2 regions of the Lactobacillus sp. ESL0261 genome follow, and region 1 is predicted to be linked to the other one. Evidence: riboswitches for the same ligand, from Rfam matches in the RefSeq annotation. Region 1 holds a riboswitch; the other holds the start of a gene.
The links. Region 1 has a riboswitch for thiamine pyrophosphate ahead of F5ESL0261_RS02600 (ECF transporter S component). Riboswitches for the same ligand answer to the same signal wherever they lie in the genome.

Region 1 (5,031 bases):
AACTAATTTAATAATTTCAGGTTTTAATACACCAATATATCTTAAATTACGGTAAAAATTCATAAAATCAAGTCCGTAGCCAACTACAAACTCATTTCCGACTTTTGAACCATAATACTCAATATCAACATCTACTTTGCGATTTGCCTCTTTGTTAAGTAAAACGCAGCATTTAACGCTTTTAGCACCACGTTTTTTAAGCAATTCTTTCATAAAATCCAGAGTCAATCCAGTATCAACGATATCTTCAACAATTAACACATCACGATCTTTAACATCTGTGGCTAAATCAGAAACAAGCTTAACTTTGCCGGAAGACTCCATTTCGTTACCATAACTGGAAACGTCCAGGAAATCAATTTCTGCTTTAACATCCATTTCTCTTACTAAATCGGTTAAAAAGAAGATGGCACCTTTAAGAGCCCCTACAATTAAAGGCTTTTTACCAGCATAATCTGTAGTAAGCTGCTTTCCTAACTTGACACACATCTGATGAATGTCATCTTCACTAAACAATTTATGATCAATAATATTATTAATATTGTCGTTTTTTGGCATTTATCTACCCTTCATTTAAAACAAATAAAATTTCTAATATTTTCGATTATATCATTTTTTGGCTAGAAAAACAGATTATTTTGAAGCAATTTAAGTATTTAGGGACTAAATTACGTACAAAAAGCATATATATTAGTAAAAGCAGTAGGATTATTTATCATCTTATTTATTTTTTAAAAGCCTGTAACTCAAGTTTTTGGTAGAATTAATAGATAAGATATTTTAAGTGGAAGGTAAAAAGATGGATAAACAACAAGAAATTAAAATGCTCAAAGCTTTTTCCGATGCTAATTCTACTTCAGGTTTTGAAGAAGAATTTGTTAAATTGTTTACTGAAACTGTGCATGACTTTGCTAATGTCAAAGTTGATGGCATGCTCAACGTTTATGCAGCTAAGAAAGAAAATGAAAAAGATCAACCGGTAATTCAATTAGATGCTCATTCCGACTCTGTTGGTTTTATTACGCAGGCTGTTCGGCCTAATGGAATGATTAAATTTGTACCATTGGGTGGCTGGGTCAAATACAATATTCCTGCTTTACGCGTCAAAATAAAAAATCGTGCAGGTGAGTATGTGCCCGGAGTAGTTGCAACCAAACCCCCGCACTTTATGACTGCAGCCGAAAAAAATAATGTACCGGACGTAGCCGATATGTCAATTGACGTTGGTTCCAGTTCTCGAGCTGAAACTATAAATGATTATCAAATTGATACTGGTTGTCCAATTTTTGTTGATGTCAAATGTGAATACAATGAAAAAAGCGGTCTATTCTTCGGTAAGGACTTTGATGACCGTTTTGGCGCAGCTGCTATGGCAGATGTTCTTGACAATTTAAAGGGCGAACAATGCGATTTTAACGTTGTTGCTGCACTTTCAAGCCAGGAAGAAGTGGGTTTGCGAGGTGCATATGTCACAGCTAGAGCTGTAAAGCCGGATTTAGCTATAGTCTTGGAATCTTGTCCAGCGGATGATACTTTTACCCCAGAGTGGTTATCGCAGACAGGGTTAAAACGAGGACCAATGCTGCGTGACATGGATACATCCTTTTTACCTAATCCTAAATTTCAGCAATATGCCTGTGATTTAGCAGATAAAAATCATATTCCGTATACTCGGTCGGTTCGTACCGGTGGCGGACAGGATGGAGCTGCAATTTATTATGAAAACGGAGCACCAACTATTGTAATTGGCATTCCAGTGCGCTATGAACATTCGCCATATTGTTTTAGTGCTTATTCCGATTTTAAAGCTTCCGTAGATCTGACGCTAGCTATTATTCGTGATCTTACAAAAGAGAAATTAGCAAGTTTTAGTCAGTTTTAAAAATACTTGTTCTTTTGAATAGAGCAGAAAAACTAGTTAAAATGTGATATACTAGTAAAAATGAATATCAGTCACTAGGGGTGCCAAATAGCTGAGAAATACCCTCTGAACCTGAACGGGACAATACCTGCGTTAGGGAAGTGTTAAATTTAGTTACTAAAGATGCTCCTAATGACTTATAAAGTTAGGAGTATTTTTATGTTTACAAGGTCTTCAAAATGGAATGTGAAGTCAATTATTTTAATTGCACTGATTGGTATCATTATGGGTGTTATTTATACCTATGGTTTTAACTGGGCTTTTAATTTAGTTAAGATGCTTTTGGTACCCACAGGTTTTGCGCCAGTAACAGACACTGTTTTTTCTGGTTTATGGCTTATGGCGGGACCACTGGCAATGTATTTTGTTCCTACGCCTGGTTCTGGGACAATAGGTGAACTGCTGGCATCAATTGTTGAAATGGCTATTGGTGGGCAGTGGGGAGCCACTACTATTCTTTCAGGTGTCATTCAGGGTGCGACTAATGAAATTGGCTTTTTTCCTAAAAAAGAGCGTTACCAAAAGTTTACCTGGAAAAGCGTATTAACCGGTGCATTCTTTGCATCATTTGGCTGTTTTATTCCATCATATATTTTATATGGTTGGAGTAAATTCAGTATGCAGGTTCAAATAGTGATGTTCATTACTAACATCATTTCTGCGTTAGTTTTTGATGGCGTTTTAGTTAAACTGATCACAAATTTGTTCGATAATGCGTTAAAACCTAAAGTTGATTAAATACGCAAAAAGGAGTAATGCCAGTAATGCATTTTGTACTTGAGCCCCAAAAGTTGGACAACTTTTGGGGCTCAAGTACGTTTACTCCTTTTTTATTGCTCTTTTTTACTTAAAATAGAATGAACTTTAGTAGTCAGCATATCAATTGCCACATCATTTTTGCCACCTTCCGGAACAATAATGTCAGCATAACGCTTAGTAGGTTCTATAAATTGATGATACATTGGCTTAACCGTGCTCAGATACTGATCAATGACAGAGTCAATTGAGCGCCCTCGTTCACTTAAATCTCGCTCTAAACGTCTAATAAAGCGAATATCATCGTCCGTATCAACATATACTTTAATGTCCATTAAATCACGGATTTCTTTATTAGCTAAAACTAAAATTCCCTCGAGAATAATGATATCAGCAGGTTCTTTATGAATGGTTTTTTTGCTGCGAGTATGCTCCTTGAAATCATAAACAGGCATCTCAATAGCTTTGTATGCTAACAAATCGCGCAGTTGCTTTTCTAATAAGGGTACATCAAAGGCATCGGGATGATCATAATTGATCTTCATTCGTGTATCCATAGGGATGCCAGTATTATCTTTATAATAAGAATCCTGTGTCATAATCAGGACATGTTCATCTTCCTGCATTTGAGCAACTATTTTTTGTGCAATGGTAGTTTTTCCACTACCTGAACCACCAGTAATACCAATCACGACAGGCTTTTCAAGTCTCGACATTGTGCCACTCCCTTTTAATCCTTAAATATTTTACTTTACTTTGCCTTTAATTACCAACGGTTAGGGTATATTTCACTTTAAAAATGCTCTGAAAAAGTTGGAAACTAAAACTAAACAAAAAAATATTGACAAGAGCTGTGGAAGCGATTACTATAAATCTGGTATCAAATATTTAAAAGATATATTTTTAAAGCAAAAATTTTAGGTATTAAATGTCTTAAACAAAAGGTGATTTGCAAAAAAAGAAGCAATTAAATAAAATAATGATACCAGAATGAAGAAGACATCATGGAATTCAAAGAAAGAACTGCTGCGGTTCAAGTTCAAGAGTATTTAGAATTTTTAATTCACTTTAAAAAAGTGAAAGAATTACCCTCACAACGCGAAATTTCGGAGAAATTGCAAGTTAGTCGCAATGCAGTGAAACATGCATTGGATGGGCTCAAAAATGAGGGACAAGTACTGGTAAAAGAACGGACTGGAATAATTTCTAACAATAAAATTGACATTAATATGCTGGGAATGGAGTCAATGACTACTGAATTTAAAAATAAGACAGTTAGCATCAAGCATCTGGCAACAACTATCGAAACAATGCCCAAGAGGTTAGATCATTTTTTTAATTCAAAAGGGTCAGTTATCAAAATTGAGCGGGTTCGGTTTGTTAAAGATATCGCCCTAACATACGAAATAACGTATTTTAGTCAGAAGAATTTTAGCAAAATGGCAAAGATTGATTTTACTAATAAATCACTTTATGAGGTTCTGGAGAAGGAGTATCATGTGAGGCCAAATTATGGTAAAGAAAGTATCTCTTGTTTTTTGGCCGATAAGAAAATAAGCAGTCTGTTGAAAGTCAAACAAGGTACTCCTCTTTATCAAGTAAACAGTTTCAATTATCAAGACGATGACTTACCAATTGAGAGTACAATTCAATATTTAGTAGGAAATAAATTTAAATATCATTTTAATGCTAATAATATTTATGATTATCAAGAGGAATAGTTTTGCTTTTTAAAGAAGTATATGCCGATTTGGATAAAAGAATTATTAATGGTGGGTATCCACCAGGTAGCACTTTACCCAATGAGGTTGAATTACAAAAAAGATATGATGTCAGTAGAACAACAATTAGAAAGGCTGTTAATCAATTAGTAGCTGAAAATAAGGTTGTCCGTAAAAAAGGAAGTGGTTTATTTGTTGCTCCAATAATTTCTAAACAAAATATTTTGGAAATGACTGGTATTATCAAGCCTTTATACTTGGAGTCAGCAGACAAAATAAAATTTAAAGAAACTTATTTAAGACTGGTTGGTTCATATTATGCTGCAGTTTTTAATGTGAGCTCACAGGAGTTATTATATGATATTTCCTTTACAGCTGAAATTAAGAATGAAATTACCTGTGAGCATTTACTTCTGCTCCTCGATAACTTTCCGGGTTTTGATCCTAATTGTCTAAAAGTAATGTCAATAATTGAAGCAGTCAATACTGGTATTCATAAACCGGATGATGTATATCAAGACTTTCAATTAATTAAAGCAACCGAAGAAATTAGTAAACAATTTCATATTCAGGAAAAAGATCCAGTATTTAAAATTATGAACCTATTCTCAACTAGAGAAGGCAAAATTGTAG
Region 2 (5,031 bases), on a different contig from region 1:
ATATTACAGTTTACAACAGTTTACAAAAAGCCAAAGTATACACCGATGAATCTTGGAGTCAGATTGATGTACAACTAAAGCGGCGTAACGACTTGATTCCTAACTTAGTCGAAACAACTAAGGGCTATGCCAAACACGAAAAAGAAACATTGGAAAATGTTGTACAATTGCGTAATCAGTTAACAAATATTCCCAGCGATGATCACGCCCAAACCTTAAAGGTTTCTAATCAAATTTCTGATGCCCTTAAATCAATTTTTGCCTTATCAGAAAACTATCCGGACCTTAAAGCCAACCAAAACTTCTTGAAACTGCAAGAAGAATTGACTAACACTGAAAACAAAATTGCCTATTCAAGACAACTTTACAATTCTTCTGCTGCACTTTACGACCAAAAGCTGTTAACTTTCCCGTCTAATATTGTTGCTCACATTCACGGCTTTAAGAAAGTTGACTACTTACAAACCAGTGAATCTGAAAAAGAAGTACCTAAAGTTAAGTTTTAAATACCAGGTCAACTTTTATGTTATTTCAACAAATTGCCAGCAATAAACGTAAAACCGTTGGGATTATGGGATTATTTATCATTATTTTGGCACTTGTAGGGGCAGGACTTGGTTATCTTTTTGGCAACCGGCCTGTTTTAGGATTAATTATTGCTGTGGTTTTTAGCTTGATTTACATGCTAATTGTCCTGCCTAACCCGGCCAATATGGTTATGAGTCTTAATCATGCTCAAGAAGTCCAAGAGCAAGATAATCCTGAACTGTGGCACGTTGTACAAGATATGGCACTGGTCGGTCGGGTGCCAATGCCGCGAGTTTTTATTATTGATGATCCTAGTCCTAATGCTTTTGCAACCGGACGTGATCCCAACCATTCTGCTGTGGCAGTTACTCAGGGCTTACTTGACATGATGAACCGCGAAGAACTGGAAGGCGTTTTAGGTCATGAGATTTCTCACATTAGAAACTATGATATTTTAGTTTCTACTATTGCCGCAGTATTAGTTGGTGTCATTTCTTATTTGTCAGGTATTGCCAGTCGCTATATTTGGTGGATTGACGATGATCGCGACAGCGATAACGACAATGGTGGTACTATTGTTGTCATTTTTAAGATCGTGGCTATTGTATTTGTGTTAATTCTGGGTCCTATTTGTGCCAGTTTAGCGCAAATGGCATTATCGCGAAATCGGGAATATCTGGCTGATGCCTCTTCAGTAGAATTAACTCGCAACCCGCAAGGACTGATTTCTGCTTTAGAAAAGATTGACGGTTCCGAGCCCATGAAAAAAGCCGACCCTAGCAGTGCCGGCATGTATATTGAAGATCCTGTACGTAAAAAGCGCAGTTTTGCTCACTTATTTGACAGTCACCCGCCAACAGCTGACAGGATTAGCCGCTTAGAAAAAATGTAATAAAATAAAGCAACCTTTTTAGTCAAGGTTGCTTTTTATTTTAAGTTGATGTTTGCCTGTCTAAATAATTCGGCCCGCATTTGGACTGGCGTTTCATGATAATATTCACTAAATTTTTTATAAAAGAAGGACTTGCCACTGTAACCTACCCGTGCAATTATTTCTTTTACGGAAATATCTGGTCGGGCAAGCAAATTTCGCGCCTCTTGCATACGCCTTTCATCAACATGTTCGACGAAACTTTTACCAGTTTTTTGTTTAACCAAACTTGAAAAGTAATTAGGATTAAAGCCAAAATGTTTAGCAGTGTCATTAAGTGTTATGTCAGTAAAGTGCGCATCAATATAATTTTCTAAATCAGTTTGAACAAATTGATGGTTGGTCACAGGTGCTGTCGCTAAATCTTGATTTCTAACTGCAGCAATTAATAACAAGTTTAACTCTGCTAAAATTACCTGACGGGTGTAAAGATCCTGATTAAGATATTCATCAATTACTTTTTTTAGTGCGTTTGCAGATATAGACAGTGCTGTACTATTCAAAAATAATAAGCGTTTTTGATTATAAGCGTCAGTAATTGCCTTAAAGACCTTTTTTTCACGTGAATCCATGACAGAATAGTTTCCCAGAAAATCCAGCATCTTAAAATTACGGTTGAATTCCAACTTAACTAATATATCATTTTCGCCCTGCTGCAATATTTCATAATTACTTTTTCTCTGTAAAAAAACGATATTGCCAGCCTTAAGCAAAAAATTCTGATTATTAATTCTGGCTTTTACCGATCCCCGAGCTTCATATAAAATAGTTGAAGCTGTAGTTTGGTAGCGATGAACTCCAGTATTGCGATTTTCCAAAAATACTCTAAATAAATCAAAATTAATATTTTTTGGTTTGATTTTTACTTCATTAGTGTCGGACTTAGTTGAATCCAAAATACTGGCTAAATATTGTTCAAGTTTAACTGCTGCCATTATTTCACCTTCTTATTCAAATTTTAGAATATATAGATTTATTATATAGCAAATTTTCATCTTACTAATAGAATTTTGTTATTTAAATTAAGGAGAGAATACTAGTAAATGTAGACATCAATTTTTCTTTTATGTATAATGAATTTAACATCGGGGTGCCGCAAAGGCTGAGAACAGACCCGTCGAACCTGCTATGGATAATGCCAGCGAAGGGAAAACGAAAGATTTTACATCGTCAGGCATTGTCCTGACGATTTTTTTTGGTAACTAAATTGATTAAATTAAACAACCTGAATTTTTCATACGATAAGCAAAACAAAATTTTATCAAATATTAATCTCACTATTCCCACTGGAGAACTTTCACTATTAGTTGGTCCAACCGGCTGTGGTAAATCTACTTTATTAAAAATTTTAGCGAATTTATATCCCGAATTTGCGGGCCAATTAACCGGTACCCTAGATTTAGGCGGATTAAAATCAGCTATGATGTTTCAAAATGCCAGTGAACAGTTTACGATGACAACGCCACGTGAAGAAATTATTTTTGCACTAGAAAATCTGTGTCTTAATAAAACTCAATATACAAAACGCTTGAATGAAGCTGTTCAGTTCACACAGATTGATTATTTGCTTGATCAAAAAATTAATACAATGTCTGGCGGCGAGCAGCAAAGAGTTGCTTTAGCTGTACTTGTTGCGATGAATGTCGATCTTTTTTTACTTGATGAACCCTTTGCCAGCTGTGATCCAGCTGCTCGCAAATTCTTAATTGCTAAATTAGCTTACCTGCGTGATCAAGGGAAAACAATTATTTTAAGTGATCACGTATTAACTGACTATGAAGGCCATTGTGATAATCTGTTTCAATTTCAAGGTAAAGATTTGGTGCAACTTTCTGCTAGTGAAAAAGAAAAACTGCTACAAAAAAATACGGAATCCGTTTCTTATAATTTTGCCTTACCTGAAGAAAACAAAGAAATTTGTTTTAAACTCAAAAATACAGAGATTACACAAAATCGTTTGCTTTTACAGCAGGAACACCTAAACATTTTTTCTGGTAAAACTACTCTTATTACTGGGGCAAACGGGGTTGGCAAAACGTCACTTTTTAACGCACTGACCAAAATGATCCCATATGCAGGCAGTTTAACTTATCACAAGCAGGAAATTAGTAAATTATCAGCTCGCAGGTATCTCCTTAAAGTAGGGCAAATTTTTCAAAATGCGACCGATCAGTTTATCAATGTTTCCGTTGCGGATGAAATCAATTTAAGCAAAAAGCAACGAACCAATAATTATTTCACTGATGATAGGATAAATGAGGCTTTAGCCACCCTTAAGCTTGATTCACTGCTCGATCACGTGGTTTATTCATTATCTGGCGGGCAACAAAAGAAACTGCAAATTTTACTAATGTTGATCTCTGATCAGGATGTATTGCTAATTGATGAGCCCCTTAATGGGTTAGATGCGGACTCCGCTAACAAAGTAATGGCTTTATTAAAAGAAAGTCAGAAAGCACGCAGTCAAACGCTTTTAATTATTAGTCATGAACTAAGGAATCTGGCAGATTGGTGTGACTATCATCTCATCTTTAAAGACCAGCATTTAACCTATGTGAATAAATGAGGTGTAATCATGAATCCCAGTTTTAAATTTTTTCTAGCACTAATTATTTCGATAGAAATATCTCTTAAATCAAGCTTGTTAACCAATCTTTTAATCATCTTTTTTTCCATAATTTATCTAATCTACAAACACATCAAATTGAAGAACCTGCTTTTAACGTTATTAATGCCCTTAATTGCTGCATTTACGGTTTTTGCTACTTTATATTGGTTTGCACCTCAGCCTAATTTGCAAAATGCACTGAGTTTATCCAGTCGTATTTACGTCTATACGTTGACTATCTACTGTGTATCAATAGGAACTACTGCCACGGAATTAGCACGTTCTTTTGAGCAGAATTTTCATTTACCCAGTAAGTTTGCCTATGGAGTTTTAGCAGCTCTTAATATCGTTCCCAGAATGAAGGAAGCAGTTAAACAAATACGCACTGCCGGCATGATGAGGGGCGTTTATTTAAGCTTTTGGTCACCTGTTTTATATTTTAAAGCTATTCTTGTTGCGCTTAATTCGGCAGAAAATTTAGCACAGGGCATGGCTTCTCACGGCTACCGTGAGAACGCCCAGCGGTCAGTTATCGTGCCTGTGCCCGTTCAAAAAAGTGACTGGCTTAAGTCGATTGTTATCCTGTTTTTAGTTAACCTGGCATTATTTACATTAAAATAAAAAAGTGGACCTGCAGGTCCACTTTTTCTTTAGCCTAATTTATTTTGCCATAGTATAGCCTGTGACATTTATTTTGACTGACTGATCTGCATTGACGAAAATCTGAGGTTTTTCAGAAGTATAATACCGTTCTGAAAATACCAGCTCACCGTCATTTAAGAAAAATTCAATTGAACTGGTATCAATAAATACCTGAATTTTCAAATTGGGCTTTGGTCTCAATCTGCCATAACGTTGAGAATCATCTGCCGGCTTATCAGCTCGAGTTAAAACTACTTCGTTATTCCTTTTGTTCCAACTTAGTGTTACCAAATTTTCCTGCTCATTTTTGAGTACAAAATTA

Region 2: another riboswitch for thiamine pyrophosphate. It lies ahead of F5ESL0261_RS00665 (ATP-binding cassette domain-containing protein); the one in region 1 lies ahead of F5ESL0261_RS02600 (ECF transporter S component).

What each region holds. Positions count from the first base shown of each region.
Region 1 is NZ_REHN01000005.1:14,103-19,133, forward strand. Features, by position in the region: gene hpt (hypoxanthine phosphoribosyltransferase) at 1-558, opposite strand, end outside; gene F5ESL0261_RS02595 (M42 family metallopeptidase) at 800-1,882, shown strand; TPP riboswitch at 1,949-2,038, shown strand; gene F5ESL0261_RS02600 (ECF transporter S component) at 2,081-2,659, shown strand; gene udk (uridine kinase) at 2,752-3,393, opposite strand; gene F5ESL0261_RS02610 (GntR family transcriptional regulator) at 3,682-4,398, shown strand; gene F5ESL0261_RS02615 (GntR family transcriptional regulator) at 4,401-5,031, shown strand, end outside.
Region 2 is NZ_REHN01000002.1:45,811-50,841, reverse strand. Features, by position in the region: gene F5ESL0261_RS00680 (LemA family protein) at 1-506, shown strand, start outside; gene htpX (zinc metalloprotease HtpX) at 524-1,420, shown strand; gene F5ESL0261_RS00670 (AraC family transcriptional regulator) at 1,456-2,394, opposite strand; TPP riboswitch at 2,536-2,626, shown strand; gene F5ESL0261_RS00665 (ATP-binding cassette domain-containing protein) at 2,667-4,025, shown strand; gene F5ESL0261_RS00660 (energy-coupling factor transporter transmembrane protein EcfT) at 4,035-4,688, shown strand; gene F5ESL0261_RS00655 (sucrose-6-phosphate hydrolase) at 4,728-5,031, opposite strand, start outside.